Regions from separate parts of the Roseovarius maritimus genome, predicted to be linked through region 2. Evidence: riboswitches for the same ligand, from Rfam matches in the RefSeq annotation. Region 2 holds a riboswitch; the other holds the start of a gene.
The links. Region 2 has a riboswitch for thiamine pyrophosphate ahead of thiM (hydroxyethylthiazole kinase). Riboswitches for the same ligand answer to the same signal wherever they lie in the genome.
Positions count from the first base shown of each region.

Region 1: another riboswitch for thiamine pyrophosphate. It lies ahead of ACEWPM_RS09440 (ABC transporter substrate-binding protein); the one in region 2 lies ahead of thiM (hydroxyethylthiazole kinase).

Region 1 is NZ_JBHFPF020000003.1:420,936-436,784, reverse strand. It holds gene ACEWPM_RS09475 (monovalent cation/H+ antiporter subunit D) at 1-392, shown strand, start outside; gene ACEWPM_RS09470 (Na+/H+ antiporter subunit E) at 394-894, shown strand; gene ACEWPM_RS09465 (K+/H+ antiporter subunit F) at 891-1,178, shown strand; gene ACEWPM_RS09460 (Na+/H+ antiporter subunit G) at 1,175-1,564, shown strand; gene ACEWPM_RS09455 (diguanylate cyclase domain-containing protein) at 1,615-2,583, opposite strand; gene ACEWPM_RS09450 (heme NO-binding domain-containing protein) at 2,667-3,254, opposite strand; gene ACEWPM_RS09445 (hypothetical protein) at 3,326-5,062, opposite strand; TPP riboswitch at 5,213-5,319, shown strand; gene ACEWPM_RS09440 (ABC transporter substrate-binding protein) at 5,456-6,391, shown strand; gene ACEWPM_RS09435 (TenA family protein) at 6,388-7,059, shown strand; gene ACEWPM_RS09430 (ABC transporter ATP-binding protein) at 7,056-7,778, shown strand; gene ACEWPM_RS09425 (ABC transporter permease) at 7,775-8,512, shown strand; gene ACEWPM_RS09420 (trimethylamine methyltransferase family protein) at 8,667-10,229, opposite strand; gene ACEWPM_RS09415 (DMT family transporter) at 10,292-11,200, opposite strand; gene ACEWPM_RS09410 (HAD family hydrolase) at 11,197-11,898, opposite strand; gene ACEWPM_RS09405 (DUF3572 domain-containing protein) at 11,895-12,179, opposite strand; gene ACEWPM_RS09400 (diguanylate cyclase) at 12,267-13,664, shown strand; gene ACEWPM_RS09395 (DUF983 domain-containing protein) at 13,786-14,175, shown strand; gene ACEWPM_RS09390 (NUDIX hydrolase) at 14,198-14,905, shown strand; gene ACEWPM_RS09385 (EamA family transporter) at 14,868-15,761, opposite strand; gene ACEWPM_RS09380 (DUF2061 domain-containing protein) at 15,837-15,849, opposite strand, start outside.
Region 2 is NZ_JBHFPF020000003.1:95,480-111,328, forward strand. It holds gene ACEWPM_RS07775 (branched-chain amino acid ABC transporter permease) at 1-405, shown strand, start outside; gene ACEWPM_RS07780 (ABC transporter ATP-binding protein) at 402-1,109, shown strand; gene ACEWPM_RS07785 (ABC transporter ATP-binding protein) at 1,109-1,804, shown strand; gene ACEWPM_RS07790 (M16 family metallopeptidase) at 1,865-3,205, opposite strand; gene ACEWPM_RS07795 (M16 family metallopeptidase) at 3,202-4,611, opposite strand; gene ACEWPM_RS07800 (DUF3035 domain-containing protein) at 4,810-5,328, opposite strand; gene lspA (signal peptidase II) at 5,388-5,858, opposite strand; gene purH (bifunctional phosphoribosylaminoimidazolecarboxamide formyltransferase/IMP cyclohydrolase) at 5,889-7,478, opposite strand; gene ACEWPM_RS07815 (heparinase II/III family protein) at 7,503-9,254, opposite strand; gene ACEWPM_RS07820 (RsmB/NOP family class I SAM-dependent RNA methyltransferase) at 9,361-10,632, opposite strand; gene ACEWPM_RS07825 (DUF1674 domain-containing protein) at 10,699-10,899, shown strand; TPP riboswitch at 10,935-11,030, shown strand; gene thiM (hydroxyethylthiazole kinase) at 11,083-11,871, shown strand; gene thiE (thiamine phosphate synthase) at 11,868-12,500, shown strand; gene thiD (bifunctional hydroxymethylpyrimidine kinase/phosphomethylpyrimidine kinase) at 12,497-13,294, shown strand; gene ACEWPM_RS07845 (dihydrodipicolinate reductase) at 13,298-13,660, opposite strand; gene ACEWPM_RS07850 (aminotransferase class I/II-fold pyridoxal phosphate-dependent enzyme) at 13,769-14,899, shown strand; gene ACEWPM_RS07855 (SnoaL-like domain-containing protein) at 15,025-15,402, shown strand; gene ACEWPM_RS07860 (hypothetical protein) at 15,478-15,849, opposite strand, start outside.

The sequences.
Region 1 (15,849 bases), 330 kb from region 2:
TGGTCGGCCTGCCGCCGCTTTCGGGATTTATCGGCAAGCTTCTGGTGCTGGACGCGGCAAGCGTGTCGCCCCTGATGGTCTGGATTTGGGCGATCATCCTCGGCACCAGCCTGATCGGCCTCGTCGGCTTTTCCCGCGCGGGCAGCACCGTCTTTTGGAAGGCCAGCGCCTCGACCCTGCCCGAGGATGCCGAAGTGCCGCCCGCGCCCAGTATTTTGGCCTATGTTTCGGTCGGCGGGCTGCTGACTCTGCTGATCGCGCTGACCGTTTTTGCCGGACCCGCCTATGACTACACCGCGTCCATCGCCGCGCAGCTTTTCGAGGCGAACGATTACATCACCGAGGTCATGGAGACCCCCGGCAAACTGAGCGGCGGAGCGGAGGGACATTGACATGAACCGCGCATTTTACTGGCTTTTTCCTCACCCCCTTCTGACCGTTCTGCTGACGATCGTCTGGTTGCTGCTGCAAAAGACCGTCTCGCCCGGCATGATCGTCTTCGGCGTGATCCTGGGCGTACTGATCCCTTGGATCACTTCGGCCTGGTGGCCAGAAACCCCACAAAGCTTCCGGCCAGGCCGTATGGCGATCTATGTCATCATCGTGCTCTGGGACATCATGGTCGCCAACGTCCAGGTCGCCTGGATCGTTCTGACCAAGCCCAACTCCAAGTTGCGCCCCGCATGGGTCGTCGTGCCCTTGGAACTGCGCCAGCCCGAGGCGATCACGATCCTTGCAGGGACCATTACACTGACCCCCGGCACCGTGTCGGCGGACCTGTCGGACGAAGGCCACAGCCTGCTGGTCCATGCGCTTCATACCGACGATCCGGATGCGGTGCGGGACGACATCAAGCATCGGTACGAGCGCCGCCTGAAGGAGATTTTCACATGACACAGGCGACCGACATCATGAACCTGGCGGTGTGGATCGCCTTTGGCGCCGTCGCCTCGGCGCAAATCATGGCGATGATACGGCTGATGATCGGGCCGGGTGTCGGCGACCGGATCCTTGCGCTGGATACGATGGTGGTCAACTCCATCGGCCTCATGGTGCTGCTTGGCATCGCGCAGGGCACAGCCATCTATTTCGAAGTGACGCTGATCATCGCGATGCTGGGATTTGTCAGCACCGTTGCCTACGCGCGTTTTGTCCTGCGGGGGGATATCATCGAATGACCTGGGATATCGTGGCCACCTACGCTGTTGCGGCCTGCCTCATTGTCGGGGCCGCCTTTTCCCTGATCGGCTCGATTGGACTGCTCAAGTTCAACGACGCAATGACGCGACTGCACGCTCCGACCAAGGTCGGCACGGTCGGCATCGGCGCGTTGCTGCTGGCAGCGATGATCCATTCCTACCTGATCGGCGAGGGCGTGCTGCACGAAATCCTGATCATGGCGTTCCTGTTTGTTACGGCGCCGATCTCGGCCAACTTCATGGCCAAGGTCAATCTGCACCGCCGCGAGTGCGACACGCCGCCCGCGCCACACACGGATGAAACTTGGTCTACCCTGAATGTGCCCGAGGCTGACCGCGAACTTGCCGAGCAGGCCGAGGACTGAGCGCACAAAGCGCGCCCATCGTTTTTGCAGGCAGAGCTTTATCGGTGCGCTTAGCCGGTCTCGCCGCCAAAGGCCACGTGACGGCCGCGCCCGCGATGCTTGGCCTGATAGAGCGCGCTATCCGCTTGCTTCATCATCAGGGAGATATTGGCGCGACCATAGTGGCAAGACAGGACCGATCCTGCGCTGGCCGAAATATGGTAGGTCTGCCCGGCATAGGCAATCGGCTGCTGCAGACGCGCGATCACACGGGTCGCGATGTCGTGCACCTTGGCCGGGTCGGTCAGCCGCTTAAGCGCCAGCACGAACTCATCGCCGCCCACCCGCGCGACGGTATCATCACTGCGCGTTTCCTCGACCATGATACGCGCGACCTCGCACAGGACGTGGTCCCCGGCGGGATGACCGCCGGTGTCGTTCACCGCTTTGAAGAAATCCAGATCCATGTGGATCAGCGCGAAATCCTGTTCAAGGTCGACCAGCCGACCCAGGACATAGTCCAGCGCCCGGCGGTTGCGCAGGCCGGTAAGCGTATCGGTATAGGCCTGCTCCTCTGCGGCTATCATCGCGCCCTGTAGCCGAAGGTTCAGCGTACGCGACGCCTCCATCGCGGCATTCTTGGCCTCGACGAGGTAGAGCATCTCGACCGCGAGGTCCGTCGGAGCGAAATCACTGCCCGTCAGGCCGAAATCGCGCACCGCCGCCACGACGGAAATCCCAAAGGACAGATTGACCATGGCGCCCCCCTCGGGTCCGACGCTCGCCGGTAGGGGGACAAGGACGCCTTTGAGATCCGTGCGCGGTCCGCCCCGGACCCTCAGATGCATCTTGCTACCTGCGGCCCCAAGCAGCGCCGCCATTGAGCCGTCACCGCGCGGGCGCTTGATCTCGAAAAGCTCTGCAAATCGCACGCCGATCAGGGGCCGCGTCTCGAACAGTTTGAACAGGGTCGGTCCGGCATGGACGACATGGCCCGTCGCGTCCAGCATCACATGCATGGGGCATAGCACATCCATCATGGCCGCGTGCGAGGTCGCCGCGGTGACTGCTGCGGCAGCGACCTGCCCGGCGGCGCATTCGCCTGCCTGTCCTTCGGTTATCGTCACGCTATCCTCGCCCCCAGATCAAAGCTTCGGCCGCGGGCATGCTCTGCCGCCAGAAGCCGAACTTCGATGACTTCGCAGCCGTCGCGCAGTCCCTTGTGCTCGAGCAGGGCAAGAGCGCCGTAATCATCGGCCAGAGCGCGCAACAATCCGACGATAACATAGCCAAAGCCCGGCCGACCACTGTGGCAGTCGATGGCGTAGACATCCTGCCCGTATTCGCGCAGCTCCAGTTCGGGCAGATCCAGATCCGGCACCGCCAGCTTCGCCCGCGCCGGCAGATCGTCCAGTGAGTGCAGAAATTCGGTGAAGGTCGGGCCGCCAAAGCGCAGAAGGCGGCGCAAAGCCTCAAGCTTGGGATGCGAGACGAGATAGGTCCCCACATCCTCCAGGATCTCGGGCAAGGGCCTGTCCAGCTGCGCGGCCAGCGCGACCAGAACGCGCTGCGTCACGTCCGCCTCATAGCTCAGCATCGATTCGAATTCGGTGAATTCCAACCCGGCCGAACGCATCACGGCACCCCAGACATCCCGTCCGTAGGTGTCGCGCACGAATCGTTCGATGGCCCGATTGATAAGCCCGTGCATGTCAGTCTCCGCTGCATCCACCCTCGGTTATGCATCCGGTGTGTTAACAAAATGCCAACGCGGACCGGATTTCAGGGCGAGAGGCGCATTCCATCCACCTCAAGCACGTTGCGCGCCGCTGGCGCCATGGCAAAGCGGCCTTCAAGAATGTCCGTTATGATGCGGGGCGATGCCGTGGCAAAGGTCCCGGATTTCAGATCACGCGGAAAGCCGCCCCGCTCGAGCGCGTCGCCGCGCAGGGTGTAGGACGTGATGTGAACATGCGTGTCCGACGTCATGAAGAAACCGATCACGTGATCCACGCCGTCAACCGGCTCGAACGTGCCCCGCACCACCACGCAGCCGGGATGATCGCCCGGCGCGCGCCGGTTGCAGGCAGTCTCGATCATACGCCGCTCTTCGGGCGGCAGTGTATCGAGCGCGCCCTGCGGCAGGCGGACCCCTTCAGGGCGCAAAGGCACGCGGCCCGAGATGGAAATTTCGGCGTCGCCCGCCTCGGCATAGGCCCATTTCGTCTCGCTCCTGCGGGCCTTCTCGATCAGGTCGAGCGTCGCAGGCGCGTCTTGCGAGCGTGTCTCCAACATGGCCAGCCCACGCTGCCCTGCCCGCCCCCAGTCATGGGCCAGTTCCCACAGGGGCAAGGTGTCAGGCGGCGTGCCTTCTGCGGCGCGGGCCAGTTGGCTGGCAGTCGCCAGACGCTCGGCATTCAAGAGGGGCGTCATCCAGACGGCGGCGACGACCAGCGTAAAAACAGCCATGCTGCGATTGACGTGCCGCTGCCGGGTGCGCCAGCCGCGGCGGCGCAGGACGGCGCCCGCATAGGCCAGCGCATATATCGAGGCGACACCGGCAGCCACGAGGGCGGCGATGCGGTTGGGCGTCAGCCCGTATTGATCGACCCGCAGCCAGACCGCCCAGAGCGCCAGAAGCGCCGGAACCACCAGCAAAACGCTCAGCGCCTGCGCCGCGCCGCGCATCAGCGGCCCCTGCACCGACAGCGGGTCGTCGCGGTGAATCGCCGTGGTGATCAGGGTTACCCCCGCCCCTGTCACGCCCAGCAGGATCGCTGCCGCCGAGAGCTGCCCAAAAAGGCTGCTCAGCCCGCGTACTGGCAGAGCGAGGATAAAGACCGCCAGCACGACCAGCAGCGCGGGCAGCAAAACCCGCAGCAGCTGGATTATCAGGAAGGGCGAGACATAGTCTCGCAGCTCAAAGACGATGGCGAGGCTCAGGCCCAGCGCAACACCGCTGATTAGGTAAGGCACCGGATCAAGCTCGATCAGCCACTCGATCACGGTCAGCCCGACCAGTCCCAATAGCTGGTCCGAGAGCATCAGCACCGTCCATGTCACTCCGACGAACAAGAGGGCCGAGGCGATCCGCACCACGAGCTCCCACGCCGCATCGAAAAGCAGGCCGTAATGCCGCCACCCGCCATGCTGCTGCAGTTGCGCGATGGCGAAGGGCACGGAGATGAACAAAAGGTAGATATAAGCGGAAATCTCGTAACCGCCCTCCAGGAAATCGGCCGCGTTATCGTGCCGAAAGCTGGCCCAGAGCAAGAGCAACGATGCCGGCAGGGCCATGCCCAGCGCCGTTGCGGCGGCAATCCGCAGGCGCAGCGGCCCCATCAGCCCCAGCAGAACCCCCAGAAACCCCAGCCCAAAAGCGATCAGGAACAGCACGACCCGAGCGTTTTCAACCACGTCCGGCACGAGTTCGATCAGCCCATAGGTCGCAAGGCCGGCCGCCCCCCCGATGAAGGAGTAGATGATACGCGTCGTTGCGGTTTGGCTGGCGGTGATCATGCGTGGTGCGCTCCGGCTGTTCGCGCGCAGCGTAACGGCTTTGACCGGCAAGCTGAACGGGTGATTTGACCATGCCGATCCGATCGGCGCCATGGCGCAGACAGGCCCGCCTTCTCCGCTTGCAACGTGCCTCCACCACCGCTAGGCTACGCGCATCCGTTGGGGTGCTCCGCAATGCCGGGGCTGAGAGGCGATGATGCCGACCCATCGAACCTGATCCGGTCAATACCGGCGGAGGGAACGGAGCGAGCCACGCGCGGTAGACGTGCATCGGCTACTCATCTGCCCGCACTCCGCCGGTCCGGCCATGAATTGCACCGCTGTCTTGCGGGGGATCCGGCCTTGTGCAGCGCGCAGCCGTCCCTCGCAGAGAGCACAAGACCCGGAGCCACGATGAAGCCCCTCGCCCTCGCCGCCGCCCTTCTCGCCAGCACGCCCGCCCTCGCGCAGGACCAGATGACCCTGGTGCTGGACTGGTTCGTGAACCCCAATCACGGCCCTATCATCATTGCGCAGGAGCGGGGGTATTTCGCCGATGCCGGCCTCACGGTCGAGGTGGTGGCGCCTGCCGATGCCTCCTCCCCGCCCAAGATGGTAGCGGCTGGCCAGGCCGATCTGGGCCTGTCGTATCAGCCGCAACTGCATTTGCAGGTGGCCGAGGGCCTGCCATTGATCCGCGTCGGCACACTGATCGCCAGCCCGCTCAATTGCCTGCTGGTGCTGGAGGATGGCCCGATCAAGGAGATCGCCGACCTCAAGGGCGCCAAGATCGGCTATTCCGTCGCCGGTGTCGAAGAGGCGCTGCTGGAGGCCATCCTTGGCGCGAATGACATCGCCCTCAGTGATGTCGAGATGATCAACGTCAACTGGTCGCTCGGCCCCTCGGTCATGTCGGGCCAAGTCGATGCCGTCATCGGGGCGTACCGCAATTTCGAGCTGAACCAGATGGCGATCGAGGGCGTGCCCGGCAAATGCTTCTTCATCGAGGAGGAAGGCGTGCCGCCCTATGACGAACTGATCTATGTCGCCAACCCCGAGACGATGGACGCAGACATGATCTCGCGCTTCATGCGCGCGACCGAACTGGCGACGCAATACATCGTCAACCATCCCGACGAGAGCTGGGAAATCTTCAAATCCACCAGCGCCGAGCTGGATGACGAGCTGAACGCGCGGGCCTGGGCCGACACGCTGCCGCGCTTTGCCCTGCGCCCCGCTGCCGTCGATACCGCACGGTATACTGAATTCGAGCGGTTTCTCAGCGAGGCTGGCCTCATTCAGGGCACACGTCCCGTCTCTGAACTGGCAATCGACCCCGGCGCGCGCTGATGTACGGAGCGACCTTCACTGCATGGCGCGATGCGGCAGCCGAGCCGTGGCACGCCTATACGCGCCATGCCTTTGTCGAGGGGCTGGGCGACGGCAGCCTGTCGCGCGCGGCCTATCTGCGCTATCTAGTGCAGGACTATCTCTTCCTGATCCATTTCTCCCGTGCCTGGGCGCTGGCGGTCCATAAGGCCGGCACGGTGGAGGAAATGCGCTTTGCCGCGCGCACGCTCCATGCCCTGCTGAACGAAGAGATCGCGCTGCATGTCGCGACCTGCGCCGCCGAAGGGCTGGACGAGGCTACGCTTTTCGCCGCCGAGGAACTGCCGCAGAACATCGCCTATACACGCTACGTCCTCGATGCGGGCCATTCAGGCGATTTTCTTGACTTGCTGGCGGCGCTCGCCCCCTGCGTTCTGGGCTATGGCGAGATTGGCCTCCGCCTTGCTGACCTGCGCGGCGATACGCCCTATGGCGACTGGATCGAAACTTATGCCGGGCCGGGCAACCAACAGGTCTGCCACGAGGTCGGCGCGCTTCTGGACGCGGCAGTGACCCACCGCCTCGGCAACAGCGCCGAGCACAGCCCGCGTTGGCAACAGCTATCGCAGCGCTTCGCCACGGCCACCCGGCTGGAAATCGGCTTTTGGGACATGGCGTATTCAGAATGACCTATCCGGGCGTCTCTCTGGAAGGTTCCGTCTCGGTCGCGGGCGCGCCCCTTGTCCCGCGCATTTCGCTGCGGGTGGCGCCCGGCGGATGGACCTGCCTGCTTGGCCCCTCGGGCATCGGCAAATCGACTCTCCTGCGCGTGATCGCGGGCATCGCGGACGAGGCCGAGCTGTCAGGCACGCTGACCACCAGCGATGGCACCCCGCTCACGAGTCGCGTCGCGCTGATGTCGCAAAGCGATCTGCTTTTGCCCTGGCTCAGCGTCACCGAGAACATCATGCTGGGCGCACGCCTGCGCGGTGAGGCGTCACAGCCGGAGCGCGCCGCCGCACTGATCGAGCAGGTGGGCCTGAGCCAGCATGCGCAGAAACGGCCCGCGCAGCTTTCGGGCGGGCAACGCCAGCGCGCCGCCCTCGCCAGGACCTTGATGGAGGACCGCCCGGTGATCCTGCTGGACGAGCCGTTCTCGGCTCTCGACGCGCGCACCCGCGCCCAGATGCAGGATCTGACCGCGCAGTTGCTAGGCGATCACACGGTGCTGATGGTCACCCATGACCCGGCCGAGGCCGCACGGCTGGGCACCACGATCCTCGTGCTGGGCGATGATGGCCTCAGCTCCTGGCCCGCACCGCCGGGCACCCCGCCGCGGCCTGTCGACGACGCGAAAACCCTCGAAACCCAAGGCGCGCTTCTGGCTGCATTGCGAGGCGCGCCATGAGCCGCCTCATCAGCGTCACCGCCTCTGCGTTGGTCGCCATTGCCGTCTGGCAGGGACTGATCATCGCCACGGGTGTGCCCCGCTTCATCCTGCCCGGCCCTGCGCTGGTCGCGGAAACGCTATGGGACAGCCGTGCGCTGATCGCGCATCACACGGTGATCACGGCCATCGAAGTGCTGGCGGGTCTCGCGCTCGGCGCGCTCTTCGGCGGGCTGACGGCCATCGGCCTTGCCGCCTCGCCCATCGCGCGCAGCCTCGTGCGCCCCATGCTGATCTTCAGCCAGGCGGTGCCTGTCTTTGCGCTCGCGCCCATTCTCACCCTTTGGTTCGGCTATGGTATCGGCTCCAAGGTGGTGATGACGCTGTTGGTCATCTACTTCCCGGTCACCTCCGCCTTCTTCGATGCACTGATGCGCACGCCGCAGGACTGGATCGATATGGCCCGCCTCATGGGCGCCAACCCCGCCCGGATCATGCGCCATATCCGCATCCCGGCGGCCCTTCCGGGCTTCGCCTCGGGCCTGCGCCTTGCGGCGGTCTACGCGCCCATCGGCGCGATCATCGGCGAATGGGTCGGCGCGTCAAAGGGTCTTGGCTACCTGATGCTATTGGCCAGCGGCCGCGCGAAGACGGACCTGATGTTCGCGGCGCTCATCGTGCTCGCCGTCTTCACGGTGCTCCTTCACGCCGCCGTCGACCGCGCCTGCCGCGCCACGCTGGACAAGAACGCCTGACCGCACAGCGTTGCGATCGCTGGTCAGCGGCAGGCACTGTCCTAAAGCGTTTCGTGAAAAACCTGAATCACTGATTTTCGCGAAACGCCTTCCACGCTTCAATGTGGCGCGCGTTTCGCCTTTATCTGATGTCTCAGGTTAAAGGCGAAACGCTTTAGAAATCCGTGGGCGCGCCACCCTCGGATTTGCGGCGGGCAACGAAATCCGCCAACTCGTCGCGGATCGCCGCGTCCATGGGCGGCGGCTCGAAGCTGGCCAGGATGTCGTGCACGATCTGATGCGCCCGCTGGGGTGTCCAGATGCCGCCCGCCGCCTCCCATGCCTCGAAATTGCGCCAATCGCTGAGGAAGGGTTGATAAAAGGCCGCCTCATAGCGGTCCTGCGTGTGCTGGGTGCCGAAGAAATGCCCTTGATTGCCCACCTCGGCAATGGCCTCGACCGCGATCTCGTCGGGGCCGGTCGCCGTCAGCATGGGATCCATGTAGCGCTGGATTTGCTGTAGGATCTCACAATCCATCACGAATTTCTCGGGGCTGGCGATCAGACCGCCCTCCAGCCAGCCAGCCGCGTGGTAGACCATGTGTGCGCCCGACTGGACCGCCGACCAGAGGCTGTTCGACGTCTCCCATGTCGCCTGCGCGTCGGGCACATTGGCGGCGCAGACACCGCTGGCGCGCATGGGCAGCTTGTAGAGGCGGCACATCTGCCCGGTCATTTGCGTCGCACGCATGTATTCCGGCGTGCCGAAGGCGGGCGCGCCGGATTTCATGTCGACATTGGAGGTGAATGTGCCGATGGCGCAGGGCGCGCCGGGACGTACCAACTGCGCCAGCACCACCGCCACCAGCGCCTCGGCCAGGGATTGCGCGACTGCGCCCGACATGGTCACCGGCGCCATCGCGCCCGCGAGAGTGAAGGGCGTCACCACGAGGCCCTGCCCCCGCCGCGCGAGGCGCATCCAGCCGTCCAGCATCGGCTCGTCATGCTTGAGCGGCGAGGTGGAGTTGATATTGGTATACATGCGCGGCGTCGCATCGAACTCGGCATCGCTCAGCCCTCCAGCGATGCGCACCATTTCCATCACGTCCTCCACGCGCTCCTTTCCCAAGGAGTAGGCATGCGCCACCTTGTCGGTCAGCGTCAGCTTGTCATAAAGCACGTCGAGATGCCGCACCGAGGCGTGAATGTCCTGCGGCTCGACCGGATAGCCTCCGACGAAATGGATGCAGTTGAAATACTGGCTGAGTTTCAAAAGGTTCGCGCACATCAGCCGCGTGCCAGTCACCTTGCGACCCAGCGTCATGTCCCAGTAGCTGGGCGGCGACGACACGTTGCCGAAATTGAGGTGCCGCCCGCCCATCGTGATCTGCCGCTCGGGGTTGCGCGGTGTGATGGTCCATTGTTCGGGCGCGAGAGCGATCTGCTCCATCACGAAGTCACGGCCCATGCGCAGGTTCGTGCCCGAAATCGTGCAGCCGGTCGAGGCGCGGAAGATCTCCAGCGCCTCGGCGTTCAGTATCTCGATCCCGATCTCCTCGAGGATGCGCATTGCCCCATTATGGATGGCGGCGACACCCTCATCACCCAGCGGCTCGGTCGGTCGGTCGATATTGATCGGGGGTGCCCATGGCATCTGCTCGATCGCGGCGGTGCCGCGCCGACCCGCATTGCCTGCCCGCCCGCCGCTGCGCTGTCGTCGCTTCGGTTCCTCGGTCATCGGGCGCCTCCCATTGCCTTCGTGCCGGGTTTACCGAACCACGGGCATGAGGGGAGCGATGTTCACTTTGCGGCAACCGGTGTCGTTTTTGCCACGCCGCGCCGCGCAATGCGCCGCGCGTGCAGCAGATAGACGGCAATCGCGACCACGACGATGGTCCCGCCCAGCAGCATCCGGGGTGTCAGCGCCTCGCCCAGCGCCAGCCAGACCCAGGCCGGCCCCAGCACCGTTTCCAGAAGTAGCAGCAAGCTGACATTCGAGGCCGCCGTATGGCGCGACGCGATGGACAGCGACAGGAACGAGACCGGCAGGATGATGCAACCGGTGATGGCGATGGCCCAGATATTGCCGTCCGTCATCTGCGCGGGGCCGGTGGCCGTGACGCCCGCCGCCCCGGCGCAAAGCGCGCCCAGACCGATCAGCAGCGGGATGGGCAGCGCGGGCCGTGCGCGCAGCACCACGAAATTCAGCGCCAGCATCATCGCCACGCCAAGCCCCGCGAAGGCGCCGAAAAGGACGGCGCCCGGCGCTCCTGACATATCCTCTCCGCCCAGCACGGCGATGCTGATGCCGAAGGCCACGATCGCGATTGTGATCCATGTCGCGCGCGCCGTTCGCTCCCCCAGCAGGACCCATGCCAGGAGGGCCGCCCAGATCGGGGTGGTTGCCACGCCAAAAAGGATGATCGCCACCGGCGCGGCCCCGATCCCCAGCGCGAAGAGCGCCGAGTTGACGAACTGGCAGGCGACGATGGCAAGGCCCGCACCGCTGGCCAGCAGGGCCAGATCGGCCATGCGCCCGCGGCTGCTGAGCAGCCACAGAAGGATCAGCGACGTGCCCATGAAGATCCCGCGCCAGCCCATCATCTGGGGGCCCGACATCTCGGACAGGCGCAGGAACATCGCGTCGGGCGTCAGAACCAGCGCACCAAACACAGCCAGCGCAAGGCCGAAGGACGGATGGCGTCTCACCTGTCTAGCCAGGCGGGGATGTGGCCGATATCGGGCAACACCGCATCCGACAGAGGCGTCAGCTCATTCCGGTTCGCGATGCCGGTCAGCACGCCGAGCGTCCACATGCCCGCCGCGCGGCCCGCCCTCAGATCATGGGTGCTATCGCCCACCATGACGCAGCGCGCGGGATCGAGACCGGATTGCAGCGCAAAGGCCAGAAGCGGGCCGGCCTCGGGCTTGGCGCCGTGGCCGGAATCGTATCCGGCGACGAAATCGAAATGATCCAGAACGCCCGCCGTGCCCAGATGAGTGCGCGCGCCGTGATCCGTATCATTGGTGACCAGGCCCACCTTCAACCCGCGTGCCGCCAGATCCGTCAGGAACGGCACCAGCGGAACGGCAGGTTGCAACGGCGCCTCGCCCGAGCTGAGCCGCATATGCTCTTCGATCTGGTCCGCATCCACGCCCCTCAAAACGGCGGCCAGCGTTTCGGCCCCCTCGCGGTTGGTCGCGCCGATCAGCGGGCTGGTCGGCAGGAACCGGCAGGCCCCCAGATCGAACTGGACGGCATCGGCCAAAGCCTGGGCATCGCCGTCATGAGCCTCGGCCAGATGCACCAGCAAATTGCGCGTCCAGTCGGCCCAGGTGGTGTGAAAATCAAAGAGCGTTCCGTCCTTGTCAAAGACGATGCCTTCGATGAGCAGGGCGCGGCTCATGTCCAATGCTCCACCTGCCCGCCGGGCAGAAGGGTGCGCGCCTGCATTGGTGCCTCGGTAGGCAGTCCCGCGTCGCGGCAGAAGTCGATGACCCACTCGTCATTCATGGTTAAGAAATCCAGCACCGCTCCGAGGAAGACCGGATCAGAGGCCCCCTGGCGCAGATCATCCTCACTCGCGCCCGTTGCACCCATGAAAACAGGCATCAACTCGTCATTTGCGATCAGCCAGCCAAGGCATTTGAGCGCAATCGTTTCGGCGGAATCTCGCGTATACTTCATAATGATGAAAATCCCGGAAAGGTTTTCTTAACTTCTGGCACGGATAGTCGGGCGTGAGAATAGGGCAAGTCAGAAAGGCGGACGCCCATGTCAGGCAAAATTTTGATCGTGGACGCCGTGGCGACCAACCGGATCGTGCTGAAAGTGAAACTTTCGGCGGCGCATTTCGAGGTGCATCAGGCGTCGACCGGCAGCGCGGCGGTCGCGTTGGCGCGCGAGCTGCGCCCGGACCTCATCATTCTGGGTGCTGCGCTTTGCGACATGAGCTGCGCGGACCTCATCGGCGCGCTGCGGACTCGGCACGATCTGGCCGCCGTTCCTATCGTTGCGCTCCTCTCCGAGGATACCGGCTCTGCCCGCATTGGCGCGCTTGAGGCGGGGGCCGATGATGTGATCACCCAGCCTATCGACGAGCGGATCATGCTGGCCCGGCTGCGCGGCCTGCTGCGCCAGCATCACGCGCTGCAGGATATGCGGCTGAATGCCGGGCCTGACTGCGCCGCCGGGTTCGGCGAGGCGCAGGGCGGCCTTTTGCGCCCAGGGCGTATCACCATCATCGGTGTGCAGATGGCCGAGGCGATGGCCTTGCGCACCCGCCTGCGCAGCGCCTGTCGCCACCAGATCACCGCCCTTCCTGCCGGCGGACCCGTCACCGCAACACCGGGCGCGCCCGCGGCGGATGTCTTCGTGCTGATGATCCCTGATGCCGCCCAGGCGACCGGCCTCGAGATGATGGCCGAGCTGCGCGCCTCGCCCGAGGCGCGGCATGGGCGCATCATCTGCCTGCTCGACACCGAAGGGCGCGGGCAGGCGGCCAGTCTTCTGGACATGGGCGCAAGCGACGTGATCGTAGGGCCGACCGATCTGGGCGAGCTGACGCTCCGCCTTGGCCGCCAGATTCAGCGCAAGCAGGCGGTCGACCACCTGCGCGCGCGGCTACATGACGGGCTGCGCGCGGCCATGATCGACCCGCTGACCGGCCTCTACAATCGCCGCTTTGCAATGCCTTTCCTCAAGGGCCTGGCCATGGCGCAGGAGGATGGCGGCTCGGGCTTTGCGGTGATGCTGGCCGATCTGGACCATTTCAAGCAGATCAATGACCGTCTGGGCCATGCGGCGGGCGACCGCGTGCTGTGCCATGTCGCCGACCTTCTGGGCAGCAGCGTGCGCGAGGTCGATCTGGTGGCTCGCATCGGAGGCGAGGAGTTTCTGATCGTCATGCCCGGCGCCGATGGCACTGAGGCACGCCGCGCCGCAGATCGGCTCTGCCGCCGCATCGGCGAGGCCGGGATCACACTGCGAGGACAGCCCCAAACGGCGCATGTCACCGTCAGCATCGGCGTCGCTATGGGCCGCGCGCAGAAAGATGAAAAGGCCGCGGGCGAGCATGTAGAGGCGCTGCTGGAGGAAGCCGACCGCGCGCTCTATCGGGCCAAGGCCCGCGGGCGCAACACGGTCACCATCAGCGCGCGGCCCGCCGCCTGATCTGCCGCGCGCCGCGCTGCTGCGCGGCAAATCGGCGCGACGGCGCGCGAACACGTCCTTGCCTCTTTCAATTCCGGCCAACTTGACGCAGATTGCGCCGATTGACAGGTTCGAGGACGACATGACTGACGACAGCATACAGACGGACGAGCGCGCGCTCTGGCCCGCTTTGCGCAAGGGCTTCCGTTGTAAGTGCCCCAATTGCGGCTCGGGCCCGCTGCTGAAAAGCTATCTCAAGGTGCGCGATACCTGCCCCGTCTGCCGCGAAGATCTGTCCCAGCACCGCGCCGATGACGGCCCCGCGTATCTCACGATCCTGATCGTCGGCCATATCATGGCGCCGGCGCTGCATATCGCATTCGTCCAGTTCCGCCCCGAGCCGCTGGTGCTCTTTACCATCTTCGCTATCGGCTGCGTGGGCCTGTCGCTGTATCTGCTGCCGCGCCTCAAGGGCGCGGTAGTTGCGTTCCAATGGGCGCGGCAGATGCACGGCTTTGGCTCACGCGCCTGAGGCCCAGGTACGGAGGGCATCTATGACCCAGCCGCCAGTGCCTGTTCGCGATGCCGCGGCCGTCATTCTTCTGCGCAAGGATGGCCCAGCCCCCAGCGTTCTGATGGGGCAGCGCGGCGCGGCGGCAGCGTTCATGCCGTCGAAATTCGTCTTTCCGGGCGGCGCCGTGGACCCGGCGGATGCGAAGGTGCCTTTGGTCACACCGCTGCCCGCGCTCTGTTCGGACCGGCTGGATGAGGCCTGCGCGCCGGGCCGCTCCGTGGCCCTCGCCGCCGCCGCCATACGCGAGCTCTGGGAGGAGGCGGGCCTGATCGTCGGGCGCCCTGGCGCTTGGCCCGGCGCAATCCCAGCGGATTGGGCCAGCTTTGCCGCGCGCGGCCATGTGCCCGATGCGGGCGCGCTGCAATTCGTCTTTCGCGCGATCACGCCGCCGGGCCGGCCGCGCCGCTTCGATGCGCGGTTCTTCCTGATCGACGCGGCGCATATAAGCGGCGATCTGGATGATTTCAGCGCCGCGACGGATGAGTTGAGCCACCTGCAATGGGTGCCCCTGCCCGAGGCGCGCCGGTTCGATCTGCCCTTCATCACCGAGGTCGTCCTGGCCGAGGTGGCGGCCCGTGCGCATGATCCCGCGCCGCCCGTCTCGGTGCCGTTCTTTCGCAATGATGACGAGCAGAGCCTTTTTCTGCGCCTCAGCGGAAGAAGCCCACTGCAAGCACCGAACAGGTGACAAGTGCCACGCCGACGCCATCGCGCGGCGTGATCCGCTCGCCAAAGAACACGCGCGCGGCGATCAGCGAAAAGATCACCTCGACCTGCCCAACCGCGAAAACATAGGCGGCATTCTGCAGCGTGAAGGCGGTGAACCAGCAAAGGCTGCCGCCCAGCCCGGTCAGGCCCATCCAGACGGCGGTGCGACGCGCGGCGATGACGCGCCCGATCTCTCCCGCATCGCGCCAGCGCAACCAGAGCGCCATGCCCAGCGCCTGCGAGATCGTGACTGCGGCCAGCGTGATCAGCGCGCGCATCAGCGCATCGCTTGACGCCACTTGCAGCGTCGCGCCGCGATAGCCCACGGCTGACACCGCAAAGAGCGCCCCCGCGATCAACCCCAGCGCCGCCGCCCGGTTGAAGATGCGCCAGCGATCCGCCCCCGCGCCGCCCGACAGGATCACCACGCCGACAAGGCCGATGAGGATGGCCGCCATGCCCGGTAGACTGACGCGGTCGCCCAGCACGACAAGCCCGATCAGCGCAGTTTGTACCGTTTCAGTTTTCTTGAAGGTGATCCCGACGGCAAAGTTGCGCGCGGCAAAGAGCGCGACCATGCACCATGTGGCGAGGATCTGCGCCAGCCCGCCTGACAGCGCGTAGGTCCAGAAAAGCGGCGTGAGGCGCGGCAGCGCTGCGTCCGTCTGCCAGAGATACGCCGCCGCCAGCACCAGCACGAAAGGCATCGAATAGGCGAAGCGCGCGAAGGTCGCGCCGCCCACGGACAGCGGTCCCATGCTCAGATGTTTTTGCAGCACAAAGCGCAGCGTCTGGAACGCGGCGGCGGATATGGCGAGAAGAACCCATGCAGACATGGCCCCTCATGCCTTCAAATCAGGCCCGGAGCCAGAGCAGATATAGGTGACATGGGCAACACCCGGAAGGCCGGATCAGCCGTGCATG
Region 2 (15,849 bases):
GGGCCCTTTGGACGGACCTTGGTTGCCATCCGCGAGAATGAGGCGCGCACGCGGATGCTGGGCTATGACACGTTCCGAATCAAGTTGATCGCCTTCACGGTTTCGGGCGCCATTTCAGGCGCGGCAGGCGCGGCCTATGGGCTGCTATTCGGCTATGTGGGGGCCAGTTTCGCGGGGGTCGAATATTCCATTCTGCCGCTTCTCTGGGTGCTCCTCGGTGGCGCCGGGACGGTGCTGGGTCCGTTCATCGGCACGCTCTTCATGTTCTACCTGATCGACCTCAGCTCGGGCGTGACCACGGCCTATATGCTGATCGCAGGCGTGACGTTGGTGCTGCTGACGCTTTTCGCGCCGCAGGGCATGATGGGCGAGTTCCGCCGCCGGCTCTGGAGGTGGCTGCCATGAGCCTCTTGTCCATCAAGGGTCTGACCAAAACATATGACGGCGTGCGCGCGGTCGATGATGTCAGCCTCGACATTGCTCCCGGCGAGGTACGTGCGTTGATCGGGCCGAATGGCGCGGGCAAGACGACACTGGTCGGCATGATCTGCGGGCGTATTGCACCCAGTGCGGGGCGCGTCATGTTTGATGGACAGGACATCACCGCGATGCCCGCGCATCGACGCACGCGGCTGGGCATGGCCTATACGTTTCAGCTCACATCCATCTATGCGCGCCTGCCCGTGGCCGAGAACATTGCGCTGGCCGCGCGTCCGCATATGGAGCCGGGCAAGGTTCCCGGCGCCGTCGCGGCCACATTGGCGCAGGTGCGCCTGGCGCAGTATCGCGATGCCCTGGCGGGCGATCTGAGCTATGGCCATCAACGATTGGTCGAGATCGCAATGGGGTTGGTCGGCGCGCCGCGCCTTTTGATCCTTGACGAGCCGACGCAGGGTCTGTCCGAGCCCGAGATCGCCGCGTTCAAGGAGCTGGTGCGCAAACTGGCCGGGGCGACCACGATCCTGCTGATCGAGCATAACATGGACGTTGTCATGGCACTGGCGGACCGGGTGAGCGTGCTGTCGGCCGGGGCGCTGCTGTTCGAGGGGACACCGGACGAGGTGCGCGGCGATCTGGCCGTGCAGGCCGCCTATCTGGGAGGGCCGTGATGCTGGCGCTGGAGCGGATCAGTGCGGGATATGGCGGGGCACAGGTGCTGCGCGAGCTGTCGCTGGACGTGGCGGCCGGCGAGATCCTGTGCCTGATGGGCCGCAATGGCGCGGGCAAGACGACGGCGATGCGCGCCATCATGGGGCTGATTCCTTTGATGGGCGGGCGCGTGATGCTGGGCGGCGCTGAGGTCAGCTCTCTGCCCGCGCATCATGTGCCGCGTGCGGGGATCGGTTATGTGCCGCAGGGACGGCGGCTCTTTGCCGGGCTGACGGTGGCGCAGAACCTTGAAATCGGGATGCATGCACGGCAAAGCCCGCCAGAGGTTCTGGAGGAGGTGCTGGAGCTTTTCCCGCGTCTGCGCGAGCGGTATCGCCAGCCCGCGCAGACCCTGTCGGGTGGCGAGCAGCAGATGCTGGCTACCGCCCGCGCGCTTTGTTTGCGGCCTAAGGCGCTCTTGCTGGATGAGCCGACGGAGGGGCTTCAACCCTCGATGGTGGGTGCGATCCAGGAGGTGGTAGTGCGCATGCGGGCCGAGGGCGTGGCCGTCCTGTTGGTCGAGCAGCGCATGGAGGCTGTGCTGGAGGTCGCGGACCGCGTGGCCTTCATCGAGAACGGGCGTGGCGGCGCTATCCTTTCGGCAACGGAATTGCGCGCCGACAGATCAATGGCGGCGCGCTATCTGGGCGTCTAGACCCAGTACCAACTGCGGGTTTTTGGGTATTTTTCCCAAGAAAAAACCTGAAGGGGCGCCCTATTCGGACAGGCCCTCGGGCTTGCCGACGACGACGAAGCTCAGTTTTTCGGGATCGAGCAATTCGCGGGCAACGCGGTTGATCTGGTCCAGCGTGACCGCCTTCACCTGATCGTTGCGCGTCTTGATATAATCGGTTGGCAGGTCCTCGGTCTGCATGTCGACGGCGATGTTGGCAATGGGCGCGTTGCCGTCAAAGCGCAGCGGGTAGGCGCCGGTCATATAGGTCTTGGCGTCATCCAGCTCTTTCTCGGTAACGCCGGTATCGCGCATCTTGGCCCATTCGTCGCGAATTACCTCGATGGCCGTCGCCACGCGATCATTGGCCGAGGCGACCTGCCCCATCCAGAGCTGCGCGCCGTCGCGGTCCACGAGGTAGGAATAGACGCCATAGGTCAGCCCGCGTTTTTCGCGCACCTCGTTCATAAGGCGGCTTTCAAAGCCGCCCCCGCCGAGGATCTGGTTGAGCAGATATGCAGCAAAGAAATCGGGATCATCTCGGTCGATGCCGGGCTGCGCGAAGGTCACCACGGATTGGGGCGTGTCGTATTCGACCACCTTGATGCCGCCGGGCAGGGCGACGTCGGCGGGGCCGGGTAGCGGGATATCCGACGATTGCGGCAACCCCTCTGTCAGGGTTTCGACCAGCTGGGTCAGCTCCTCTGCGGTGATGTCACCGACGGCGGCGACATAGAGACGGTCGCGCACCAGAGCGGCACGGTGGGCGGCGACGATATCGCCCCGCGTGAGGCCGGCGATGCTTCCGAGCGTGCCATCCTTGGACGTGGCATAGGGGTGATCACCGAAGGTCTGCGCATCGAACGTGCGGCCCGCGATGGAGCGCGGATCTTTCACGTCGCCTTCGATATTCGCGCGGACCTGACCGCGCACGCGGTCGATGGATTTCTGGTTGAAGGCAGGCTCGACAAGGCTCTGGCGCAGGAGCTCGACCGCAGCCTCGCGGTTTTCGCTGAGGAACCGCGCCGAGACGCTGATCGCGTCATCACCGGTCCCGTAGGAAAACGAGGCGGCAAGCGCCTCGGCCTGGCGGGCAAATTCGCGGCTGTCCATGTCGCCCGCGCCCTCCTCCAGAAGGCCGGTCATCAGGTTGGTCGCGCCGCGCTTGCCGGGCTGATCCAGCGAGGCGCCGCCGCGAAACCGCATTTCCAGCGCGACGAAGGGGATGGTGTGATCCTCGACCAGCCACAGATCTACGCCGCCAGGCGTGCCCAGATCCTGCACTTCGATTTCGGCATGGGCCGGAAGGGTGGCGGCGGGCAGGGCAAAGGCAAGCGCCGTCAGGCAAGGCAGGACAAAGCGGACGATTGTGCTGCGGATCATTGAGTGGCCTCCGTCGTGGCAGTGTCGGGTGCAGTGTCGGTAATGGCGGGGGTGACGTCAGCGACGCCCGATGCGCCTATCGCCGCAGTATTGGCCTCGGGAGCGCTGAGGTGGCCGGTGACGGAATTGCGGGGTTGAAGGACGTCACGGGCGGCCTGCATCACATCCTCGGTGGTGACATTCTGCAGCACGTTCGGCCAGTCCTGCACATCCTCGATGGTCAGGCCCGAGGCCAGCGCCCCGCCATAGCGATTGGCCAGCCCGTTGACGTCGTCACGCGCATAGATTTGCGCGGCGCGCATCTGCATCTTGATGCGCTCCAGCTGATCGGCATCCACACCGTTCTTCATGAAGCCTTGCAGCACGTCGTCCATGGCCGCCTCCGCCTCGGGCAGGGTGACACCGGGCACAGGCACGACAAGAAGGGTAAAGGTGGTCTCGTCCAGCGAGACGCCGTCATACCAAGCCGCCGATTGCACTGCGATCTGCGCGTCGAATTGCAGTTTCTCGGCCATAAGCGACGTTGTGCCGCCGCCGAGAATTTCTGCCAGCACGGTCAGCGCGGCGGCCTTGTCCTGATCGCCGCTGTCGCGTTCGGGGGCAAGGTAGGTGCGGGTGATGTAGGGCTGTGGAACGCGCGGGTCCTCCATCGTCAGGCGGCGTGCGGCCATCTGGCGCGGCTCCTCGGGACGCATCCGCTCGGGGAGGTCGGGGTTGGCGGGGATGGCGCCGTAATGCTCCTTCGCCATGGCCAGCACGTCCTCGGGAGCGACATCGCCTGCGACCACGACGATGGCGTCATTGGGAGCGTAATAGGTGGTGTAGAAATCCACCGCGTCCTGCAGCGTCAGCTGAGGCTGTTCGTGCTGCCAGCCGATGATGGGCGTGCCGTAGCGGTGGTTCAGATATTGCGCCGCTCTCATCTGCTCGCGAAAGAGCGATCCGGGGTTGTTCTCGACCCGCATGTTCCGCTCTTCGATGATGACATTGCGCTCGGTCGCGACATTCTCTTCGTCCAGCTTGAGGTTGACCATGCGGTCCGCTTCCATTTGCATCATCAGCTCCAGCCGGTCGGCCGCGACGCGCTGGTAATAGGCGGTGAAATCGTAGCTGGTGAAGGCGTTGTCATTGCCGCCCTGCTGCGCGACCGTGGCCGAAAACTCGCCCGGTGCCAGCGTATCGGTGCCCTTGAACAGAAGATGCTCAAGGAAATGCGCAACGCCCGAGCTGCCCGGCGGCTCGTCCGCGGATCCGGCGCGATACCAGACCATATGCGTGACGACGGGCGCGCGATGGTCCTCGATCACGACCAGTTGCAAGCCATTGTCCAGCGTGTAGCTGGTCACATCATCGGTGCCGGACGCGGCGATATCCTCCGCAAAGACGGCAACGGGCAACAGGGTCATCAGGGCTATCATCAAAGCGCGCATATGCGGTCTCCGGTTATGGCTGTGTGCCGGGCGGTGTCGGCTGCTATTGGCAAATAGATACGCTGCGCGGCCTCTTGCGCAACCCGCGATGCCATATCCGTGATCGGGCGCGGGGTCCTAAAAGAAACGCCCCGTGCCTGGGGCCGGGGCGCTGATGCGTGGCGTGGGCCTGACTTACTGGGCTGGTGGTGCGGACGGTGTGACGATGCCACGCTGCATCAGCCGCTGCTGTTCGGCCTGGCTGTCCAGCCACTGTTTCTTATAGGCTGCGGTATAGTCGTCATTGGCGCCGAGATTGAAGATGTTGACCCTGCCATGACGGCGGCGCACCTGGGCATCCTCGATCGCCAGTTCCCGGCGCACGTCCGGCAAGACGCCAAAGCGGTTGGCATGGTTCACCAGCCCGCCATCGCTACCCGAGATCTGGCCGCCCGGGACCGTGGCAGCAGGATTGCCGCCAAGCGCCGCAACACCAGCCGCGCGCGGGTTGGGGTCGACGAGGTTGGCCGCGCCCGGCGTGGGCGGGGGCAGGTTGTTATAGCTTTCGGGCGTTTGCAGCGGAGCCGTCGGCAAAACGGCAAACTCGTCCGGGCCGTTGCCGTCATTCTTTATGCGCGTCAGGGCGCCGTCGCTGCGCCCGCAGGCAGCGATGGCGAGGGTCATCAGGGTAAGTGCCAGGATGCTGCGGCGCATGGGATCGGCCCTTCTTTCGCAAAGTGTTGCGCGATGTTTAACGCAATCGCGCGGGGAGGTCACGCAGGCTTTTTGCCGGGGCTCAGAATGATCATCCCGAAGGCGCCGATGAAAATGGCGATATCTGCCACGTTGAAGGCGTATGGATTGTCAAAGCCGCAGCAGGACATGTTGAGAAAGTCCGCGACCGCCCCGTAGAGCAGCCGGTCGATCACGTTGCCGAGCGCGCCGCCGATCAGGAAGCCCGCGGCAATTTTCTGCCATTTTCCGCCCGGCTCGTGGCGGATCCACCACAGGACAGCGCCCGAAACGACGAGCGCGACGGCGATCAGGATCCAGCGTGTATAAGGTGCGTCGCCGGCCAGAAGGCCGAAATTGATGCCGTAATTCCATGCCATGCGCAGGTTGAGAAAGGGTGGCCAGACGTCGATAGCGCCCAGCGTGCGCAAGTTCATCCAATGGACCACGAGGTATTTCGTGGCTTGATCCAGCAGAAAGATCCAAAAGGCCGACCAGAATACTGTCTTCATGTCATGCGCCCTTTCGAGGCCGAAGCGGCATCAGTGCCGGAAATGGCGCATTCCAGTCAGCACCATGGCAAGGCCCGCCTCGTCGGCGGCGGCGATCACCTCGTCGTCGCGCATTGACCCGCCGGGGTGGATTACGGCGGTCGCGCCTGCCTCTGCGGCCGTCAGAAGGCCATCGGCGAAGGGGAAGAACGCATCTGATGCGACAACGCTGCCCTTCGTCAACGGCTCGGAAAGGGCCAGCGCCTCGGCCATGTCCTGGGCTTTTCGCGCGGCGATGCGGCAGCTGTCCACGCGGCTCATCTGGCCCGCGCCGACGCCGACGGTGGCGCCGTCCTTGACGTAGACGATGGCGTTCGACTTGACGTGCTTGGCGACCTTCCAGGCAAAGAGCATGTCGGCCAATTCGGCCTCGGTCGGCTGGCGTTTGGTCACGACCTTCAAATCATCCGCGGTGATATGGCCGTTATCCTTGTCCTGCATCAGATACCCGCCCGCGACCTGCCGGATCGTCTGCGCGGCCTCTGCTGGATCGGCCATGCCCTCCGTGATCAGCAGGCGCAGGTTCTTCTTGGCCTCGAAGATGCGGCGCGCATCCGCGTCCGCGCCGGGGGCGATCACGACCTCGGTAAAGATTTGTGCGATTTCCTCGGCGGTCGCACCATCCAGCGGCTGATTGAGGGCAATGATCCCGCCGAAGGCCGATGTCCGATCGCAATCGAAGGCGCGGGTGTAGGCCTCTTTCAGCGTTGCCGCGCGGGCGACGCCGCAGGGGTTGGCGTGCTTGATGATCGCGCAGGCGGGGCCATCGGCAGCGGCGAATTCGCTGGCCAGCTCGAAAGCGGCGTCGGTGTCGTTGATGTTGTTGTAGCTCAGCTCCTTGCCCTGCAGCTGCTTGGCTGTCGCGACCCCCGGCCGCGCGCTGCCGTCGAGATAGAAGCTGGCCGCCTGGTGCGGGTTCTCGCCATAGCGCAGCACCTGCGCCAGCGATCCGGCGACGGTGCGGCGGCGGGGGGCATTGTCATTCTGCTGCGCGGCCATCCATGTGCTGACAGCGCTGTCATAGGCGGCAGTGCGCGCATAGGCGGTCATCGCCAGCTTTTGACGGAAGGCGAGCGTCGTGCCGCCGTCATTGGCCTTCATCTGCTCCAGCAATGGCGCGTAGTCCTCGGTATCGACCACGACATTGACGAACCCATGGTTCTTGGCTGCGGCGCGAATCATCGCGGGGCCGCCGATGTCGATATTCTCGATGCAGGTGTCATAGTCAGCGCCGGCGGCGACGGTGGACTCGAACGGGTAGAGGTTGACCACCAGAAGGTCGATCGCACCGATGCCGTGCTCGTCCATCGCCTTTACGTGATCGTCATTGTCGCGCAGCGCCAGAAGGCCGCCATGTACGGCGGGATGCAGCGTTTTCACGCGCCCGTCCATCATTTCTGGGAAGCCGGTGACATCGGCCACATCGCGCACCTCCAGCCCCGCATCGCGCAATGCCTTGGCGCTGCCGCCAGTGCTGAGCAATTCGACCCCACGCTCGGACAGGGCGCGCCCCAGATCGATCAACCCGGTCTTGTCCGAGACGGACAGAAGGGCGCGGCGGATGGGAGCGATATCGGTCATGGTGCGATCCTGCGTTATGGCGTGTCAGTCATTCCGGTCGCCGTCCAGCTCCGGATAGGGCGCGTCCTGCGCCAGATCGCGAATGCTGATCGGAGTGTCCTGAGCCTTGGCGAGCGACCATCTGATGCGGCCCGCATACTCCAGCGTGCGCCCGGATAAAACTATCTGTTTGGCCGCACGCGGCTTGATTCGCGATTTTTCCAGATAAACTGATGGCTCCAGAGTAATTTTCGCCCGCGCGTCCGTGCGAAAGACCCAGATCTCGCCGCTGCGCAGGGCCAATGAGACCGCCACGCCACCCATATCGACATTGGCATCCACCTCGGGGTGAAGGTGGAAATGGATCTGGTAGGGTATGCCCTGCATGCGCGTGCGGTCCATCGCGGCATCGAACTGCCGCCTGTCCTCGGGGCTTATGGCCAGCAGCATATCCTCGCCCGCGACGCCGCGCCCGTCGAAGGTCATCTCGATCGTGCGCGCATGGGTCAGGCCATAGCGGCGGACATAGCCGTCATGCCCGCCCTCGAATCGCACGCCATCCGAGGCGCGGCTCATCTGGACAGGAACGTGGCGGGGGGCTTGGCTCAGCCACTCGGCCTCCGCGCCGGGGGCGGCCAGCCGCGCGCTGGAGGCACCATCGACGACAAGGGTGCTGTGCGAGGGCGTGGCGCGGCCTGCCCGCCGCCAATCGGCGCCGAAACTGGCGCCCGAGCCACAATTCACAATGACCGGACGGCGGCCCGAGGTCAGCTCGAACGCCATGGTCGAGGCATGGGCGCCAGTCGAGGCCGCACCCGTGGGCGGCGGCGCCGCGTCGATGATGACAGACGTGCGCCCGGCGCTCAGACGTGCGTATCCCATCGCCAGCCCGCCCTCGCGCCGCGTCTTGACGCCGCTGGCGGCCAGCGCGGTGTCCAGCCGCCCCTCAAGCCCACGCCCGCCGCCGTGGAACCGCGCAAGGCCCCCATCGACATGGCGCAGCGTGCGCAGGGTGGGCGCGATGCGCGCCGTGGCCGCCGTCAGCGAGGGCGCGTCGATCTCGGCCTCGGCCAGCGCCTCGGCGGCCCATGTCAGCAGGGTAAAGACGTCCAGCAATTCCTCGGGGTTGCGGGTGACCAGATGACCCTCGGCGCTGATATGCGCATCACATTCGCGTCCCAGGGCCCGAGCGGCGGTGGCGGTATAGCGGTCCATCCCCTCCAGCGCGATCCCGGCGTAAATGAGGCCGGTCAGTGCCTCGAAACGCGGCAGACCGGGCGAGGCCCCGTGCCAGCGTTTGCCCAGAAACAGAGTTTGTTGACCCAGCGAGCGATAGAAAGCGTCCGAGGCCGCGCGGTCCTGCCCGGCCAGCAGGAAAAGCGCGTGGTTGATCCAGCGGATCACGCGCCGCCCGGTCAGATCTGGTGTCCAGCCGGGTCCGCGCCCCGCGCCATAGCGGGCGATCCAGCCTTGGGTCCAGTCCTGCGCGGCCTTGCGCGCCGCCGCGTCGCCGGCTGCCGCCAAGTCGTCCAGCCAGCCGAAGCCGTGCATTTCCGCTTCGAAGGCCGCATCGGGGGCGGTGATGTCCCAGATGGATACATCCGGCTTCTGCACCAGATGCCCCGCGAACATGAAGTTCCCCGCCGAGAGCTGACGCCCCCTTGCAAAGCTGCCAATCGTGCGCGGTTCGGGCGATGAGACAAAGGCCGTGGCGGGCCGCGCCCATGCCGCACGCCGCGCGGCAATGCGGTTCTGCAGCCTCGTCCATTTCGCGCGGAATGTGCCCGCAGGTGCCATATGTCTCGATGCTCGCCTCGGTTCCGGGCGCTCTTCACCGGCGCCTTTTCGCGCGCAGCTTATCGCGGGGCGGTGCCCAAGTCACCGAAGGATTGCGAAAATCGCGTCAGCGGCGCAGCAGGGCGATGTAGAACCCGTCCATGCCGCCGATCTCGGCCCAGTAATCCGGGCGCAGGCGCAGTCCGCCTTCTTCGGTCAGCCAGGCGGGGTCGATGCCCGGCAGGTCCAGCGCGGCCGCGTCCACGGTCAGGCCCGGATGGCGGGACAGCGCGTCCTCGACCTGGCATTCGCCCTCATCTGGCAGCAGTGAGCAGGTGCAGTAGACCAGTCGCCCGCCCGGTTTCAGCAGGCTCAGCGCGTGGTCCAACATGGCTGATTGCAGCGCGATCAGATCGCCGATTTCGGAACCGTCTCGCGCATGGGGCAGGTCCGGATGCCGCCGGATCGTGCCGGTGGCCGAGCAGGGCGCATCCAGAAGGATCGCGTCATATTGCCCCTCATGGGTCAGCGCGTCGCCGGTGACGAGGGTGGCATTCAGGCTGGTGCGGCCAAGGTTCTCGCGCACCCGCGCCATGCGCGCGTCCGAGATATCGAGCGCGGTGACATCGGCGCCCGTGACCGCCAGTTGCAGGGTCTTGCCGCCGGGTGCCGCGCACATGTCCAGCACCGTCTCGCCCGTGGTCGCGCCCAGCACACACGCCGGGATTGCTGCGGCGGCGTCTTGAACCCACCAATCGCCCGCCTCATAGCCGGGCAGGGCACTGACCTGGCCTGCGTTCTCAACCCGCACCGATCCGGTGGGCAGTAGCGTGCCGCCCGTTGCCTCGGCCAGCGCGGCGGCATCGCCCCTGGGCGTCAGGTCAAGCGGGGCGCCGGCAAAATGCGCGGCCTCGAAGCCAGAGACGGCCTTGGCGCCATACGCCTCGGACAAGGGACTGCGCAGCCATTTGGGCAGGTGCGGCACGCGCAGGATCGCCCATTCGGCAGGCCCGTCAGCGGCGACCTTGCGCAGAACGGCATTGACCAGCCCCTTCAGCTTGGCAAAGCGCTTGTTGCCGGCGGTCATCTGGACGCATTCATTGACGATGCCATGCGCATCACCGCCCTGGCACAGCTCGACCGTGCCGAGGCGCAGGATGTTGCGCACTGTCAGGGGCGGCGGCTTGCGCAGGTGTTTGGCAAGGATGCGGTCCGCGCGCTCGAGGCTGCGCAGGGTCTGCGTGGCAAGGCGCTGGGCGCGGGCGCGATCGGGCGCCTCCAGCCGGTCCAGCGCACCGGTGGCCAGCAGGTCCGCCATCTGGCGATGCTCGCCCAAAATCTGGTCCAGCAGGTGGGCGGCGGCGGCGCGCGGCGACGCGGGCTTGGACGAGGCAGTCATGGCAAATCCTTGCTGAATGGCGAGGGCGGCGTATATCAGGGGCACGGCTTCAAAGGAACCCATGCCATGACCGACAGCACCGATCCCCGCCCCGATCAGCCACGTCATCTTCCGCCCGCCGCGCAACGTGCGCTGGCCGAGGCCGAAGAGCGCCGCCTCAAGGCCGAGAAGACCGAACTGCCCAAAGAGCTGGGCGGCCGCAAGGAAGGGCTGGAGGCCGTGCGCTATGGCGATTGGGAAAAGAAGGGCATCGCCATCGACTTCTGACGGGTTGACGCCACCGCAATCGGCGATCATCCTGATCCGCGTAACAGGGGCGCCCGCAACAGCCGGGCTGAGATGCACCCTTCGAACCTGAACCGGATCATGCCGGCGGAGGAAGTTGCGCTGAGACCGGGCCATGCGCGCCCGGCTCATGGCCTGCCCCCGCCCGTAAAAGAGGGGATCCCGATGAAGAACGCCGGAGACTATCTGGCCCGGATGCGTGCCCGTGCGCCGCTGGTGCAGAACATCACCAATTACGTGGCCATGAATGTCATGGCCAACATCATGCTGGCCGCCGGCTGTAGTCCCGCCATGGCCCATGACGAGGGCGAGGCGGCGGAATTCGCCGGTATTGCGGACGCGCTCAGCGTCAATATCGGCACCCTCGATCCAGCTTGGCTCCGCTCAATGGAGGCCGCCGCCAGCGTGATGGTCGCGGCGGGCAAGCCATGGGCGCTGGACCCTGTGGCCGTGGGCGCAACCGCGCTGCGCCGGGATGCGGGTGCGCGGCTCTTGACGCTGAGGCCCAGCATCATTCGCGGGAATGCGTCCGAGATCATCGCGCTGGCCGGATCGGCGGCGGCGGGCAAGGGCGCTGATACCGCCGACGCCGTCAGTGATGCCGAAGATGCGGCGCGGGCGTTGGCCCGGCAGACGGGCGGCGTCGTGGCGGTGACGGGCGAGGTTGACTTCGTGACCGATGGGGACAGCGCCTACCGTGTTGCGGGAGGCCACGCGCTGATGCCGCGCATCACTGTCATGGGCTGCTCGCTGACCGGGATCGTAGCGGCCTTTGCCGTGGATCAGCCCGCGCTGCCCGCCACCGTCGCCGCGCTGGCCTATTACGCGGTCGCGGGCGAGATCGCGGGCGAAAAAGGCGCTGGCCCGGCCAGCTTTCAGACCGCGTTCATCGACGCGCTTTATGCGCTAACGCCCGCGGATGTGACCGCAGGTGCGCGGATCGAGGCGGCATGAGGCTGAATGCTAGGGATCTTGGGCCCGTCTATTTCGTCACGGATGCAGGGGCTTCGGCCCCTGTTACCGATCAGGTGCGCGCGGCCCTCGCCGCCGGGGTGCGGATGATCCAGCTGCGCGACAAGGACGCCAGCGAGGCCGCCTTCGAGGACGAGGCGCGCGCCCTTCTGAAGCTCACCCGCGCGGCGGGGGCGCTCTTGATCATCAATGATCGGGTCGAGATTGCCTGGCGCATCGGTGCCGATGGCCTGCATGTGGGGCAGGGCGATGGAGATGCCCGTGCCATTCGCGCCTCTATCGGGCTGAAGATGATCCTGGGCCTTTCGGTCGAAACCGAAGCACAACTCGGCTCTATTTCGCAGGATAGTGTCGATTATCTGGGCACCGGCCCGTTGCGCGCCACGGCGACCAAGCCTGATGCGGCGCAGCCCCTCGGGATGGACGGTATGGCGCGGCTGATCGCGTCCGCGCCTCTCCCCTGCGTCGCCATTGGAGGGATCAGACAAGCCGATGCGGCGGCGCTGCGCGAAATGGGCGCAGCAGGCATCGCCGTTGTCTCGGCCATTTCGCGGGCGGATGAAATGGAGGGCGCGGCGCGCGCCTTGATCCAGGCGTGGAGGCAGATATGATCCCCAACATTCTTTCCATCGCGGGGTCCGATCCGTCGGGCGGCGCAGGCATTCAGGCTGATATCAAATCGATTTCGGCCAATGGCGGCTATGCAATGGCCGCCATCACCGCGCTGACCGTGCAGAACACGCGCGGGGTGCAGGCGGTGCACCTGATGGAGCCGGGTATCATCACCGCGCAGATCGCAGCCATCCGCAGCGACATTCGCATCGACGCGGTCAAGATCGGAATGCTGGGCGATGCCGGGATCATCCGCGCGGTGGCGGATGCGCTGGACGGTCTGGACGCGCCTATCGTGCTGGACCCTGTCATGGTGGCGAAGGGGGGCGACCGCCTGCTGGCGGCGGAGGCCGTCGATGCACTGCGCCGCCACTTGATGCCGATGGCGGCGGTGATCACCCCGAACCTGCCCGAGGCTGCGGACCTGCTGCAAATCGGCGAGGCAAGGGACAAGGACATGATGCTGGAGCATGCCTTGCGCCTCATGGGTCTGGACGCGCAGGCGGTCCTGATGAAGGGCGGTCATCTGGGCGGCGTGGAAAGCCCCGACTTGCTACTGCATTCCGGCGGCGCAGAGTGGCTGGAGGGCCCACGCATCCAGAGCCAGAGCACCCACGGGACGGGATGCACACTGTCCTCGGCCATTGCGGCCCATCTGGGGGCCGGGCATGACCTGAAGACCGCCGTTGCACGGAGCAAGGCCTATATCACCAATGCAATCGCTGGGGCAGCCAAGCTGGACGTGGGACACGGCCACGGCCCAACCCATCACTTTTACAAGCTGACGGATTAGAGCCTATCTGAGGGTCAGATCCGCGCTCTGACCCTTTCCCTGATCCGAGATGAAGCGGATCGTGTCGCCTTTGATCCGCACGGCCTGACAGTTGGGATCAAGGCGGTCGCCGCCCCAATAAAGGTCACGGCAAAAATAGCCTTCCTGCCAGTTCCATGCCCCGGTGACAGGATAGCCAAAGGCGCGGCCCATGATTTCGCCCGAAGGTGACACCGCGACGGAAATGCCCAGCCGGATCAGATCGCGCCCGGATGTTGCGGCAACAAAGGCGTCGCGGGTGGTGATTTGCTCGAACGCCTGCGCGGCCACGGGTGCTGTAAGAAGCCCTACGGACAATACGCAGGCGGCGGAAGCGATAGAACGCATGACAAACCTTCCTTGTTTTGACTACATCAGAATATACGCGGTTCGCGGGCATCCGGATCACATACCGAGCCGCCGTATCAGCGGATCATCGCCTGCAAAGGAGCCTTAATGACCAGTTTGCCCGATTTTCGCCTCGAGACGCATTTCGCCAAATGGGAGTTCAGCGCGCGGTATCATCTGACGGCATCCGACGCCGAAAGCGTGGCACTGCCTGACCTGTTGGCGATGGCCAGCGACGAGGACCGCAAATCCTTCGAGACGATGTGGCTGGGTTATACCGAGACATGGGGCATGCCCGCGCTGCGCGAGACCATTGCGCAGACTTACGCGCGGCAAACAGCGGAAAACATCCTCTGCTTTGCCGGGGCGAGCGAGGGTATCTTTGCCGCGAAAAACGTGCTGCTGTCCAAGGGCGATCATGCCATCGTCATCACGCCGAATTACCAATCGCATGAAACGCTGCCCTCGATGATTTGTGAGGCAACGGGCGTGCCGCTGGACCCGGATGACAACTGGTCGCTCGACATCGACCGGATCCGGGCCGCGATCCGCCCCAATACCAAGCTTCTGACGATCAACTTCCCGCACAACCCCACCGGCGCCATCCTGCCGCTGGACCGCTACCGTGCGCTGATCGATCTGTGCCGTCAGCATGGCATCTGGATCCTTCACGATGAGATTTTCAACGGGCTGGGCCCCTCGGGCGCTCAGCATCTGCCGTTCGTCGCGGACGAATACGAGCGGGGTTTGAGCTTGGGCGTGATGTCCAAATCCTATGGGCTGCCGGGGCTGCGCATCGGCTGGATCGCGTGCCAGGACCGCGATGTTCTGAGCCGGATGGAGCGGATGAAGCACTACCTGTCGATCTGCAATTCCGGCCCGTCCGAGCATCTGGCGCGCATCGCGCTCAAGGCGCGGGATCGGCTCTTGGCCCGCAACAATGACATCGTGGACGCGAACCTGCCGAAATGGGATGCCTTCTTTGCGCGGCATCCCGATCTTTTCGAATGGCGTCGGCCCGATGGCTCCTGCATGGGCTATCCTCGCTATCTGGGGCCTGAGGGCGTGGACGAATTTGCCCGGCGGCTGGTCGAGGAGGCGGGCGTTCTGGTGCTGCCCTCGACGATCTATCGCTCGGATCTGGGCGAGACGCCGCAGGATCGGTTTCGAATCGGATTTGGCCGGACGGGCCTGGATGAGGGGCTGGCGGCGCTGGAGGGCTGGCTGCAGAAGGCTTAAAACCGGCTCTGACCGCTCTGAGGCAGGCGCCCATCAAGGCGGATTTCCGCGCGCAGCTTGATCCCCGTCAAAGTATGCCTCGCCAAATCGTGCCACACTTGGCGCTAGTGACAGGGAGGCTTCACATGGATGATCTGGTCAAACTTGGACGTGACTTCGTTCAGGCGATGCAGGATGGGCGCGGCATTGAACATGTCGATGAGCTTTATGCAGAAAACGCGGAATCGGTCGAGGCGGTTATTCCGCCAGGGCGCGATGTGCGAATCGCGAAGGGCCGCGGCGCGATCAAGGCAAAACGTGAGGATTGGTCGTCGACGCACGAGATCCACAAGATCGAGGCCGATGGGCCCTATGTGCATCCGCCCAACCGGTTCGCAGTGCGCTTCGACGCCGAGGTGACGCAAAAGGAAACCGGCAAGAAGATGAACTTACGCGAGATCGCTGTATATACTGTCGAGAATCGCAAGATCGTGCGTGAAGAATTCTTCATGATGCCAAAATAGGCCCCGCGCCCGGGTCATTTGTCAGTTCGCGGCCAATGGCCGGCGGGCGGGTTTATGGCGCCGGTCGACCACGTTTTAGATGACGCGGATGACATCCTTGTCGATGGCCAGCACATAGCCCTGCCGCGCGATGTTGCGCACCAGAAGTTCGCTGACCATCTGGTTGCCCAGCGTGTCGCGCAGGCGCTTGATACGGGTAGCTCCCGCTGCCTCTTCGCAGTCTGTGGCAGGCCGTCCCGAGACGATGCCTTCGATCTCGGCGCCGGTCAGGATATCCCCGTCAAGCCGTGCCTCGGCCAGAACCGACAGGGTCTCCATCGCGGCATCGGTCAGCTTGAACCCCATATTGTTCAGATAGACCGACTTTTCCGCGCGGCTGATCAGGAGCGAGCTGACCTGAATGCCCGACCGCTCGATCTGGGCCATGCGCCGGTTGAGCAGGGTCAG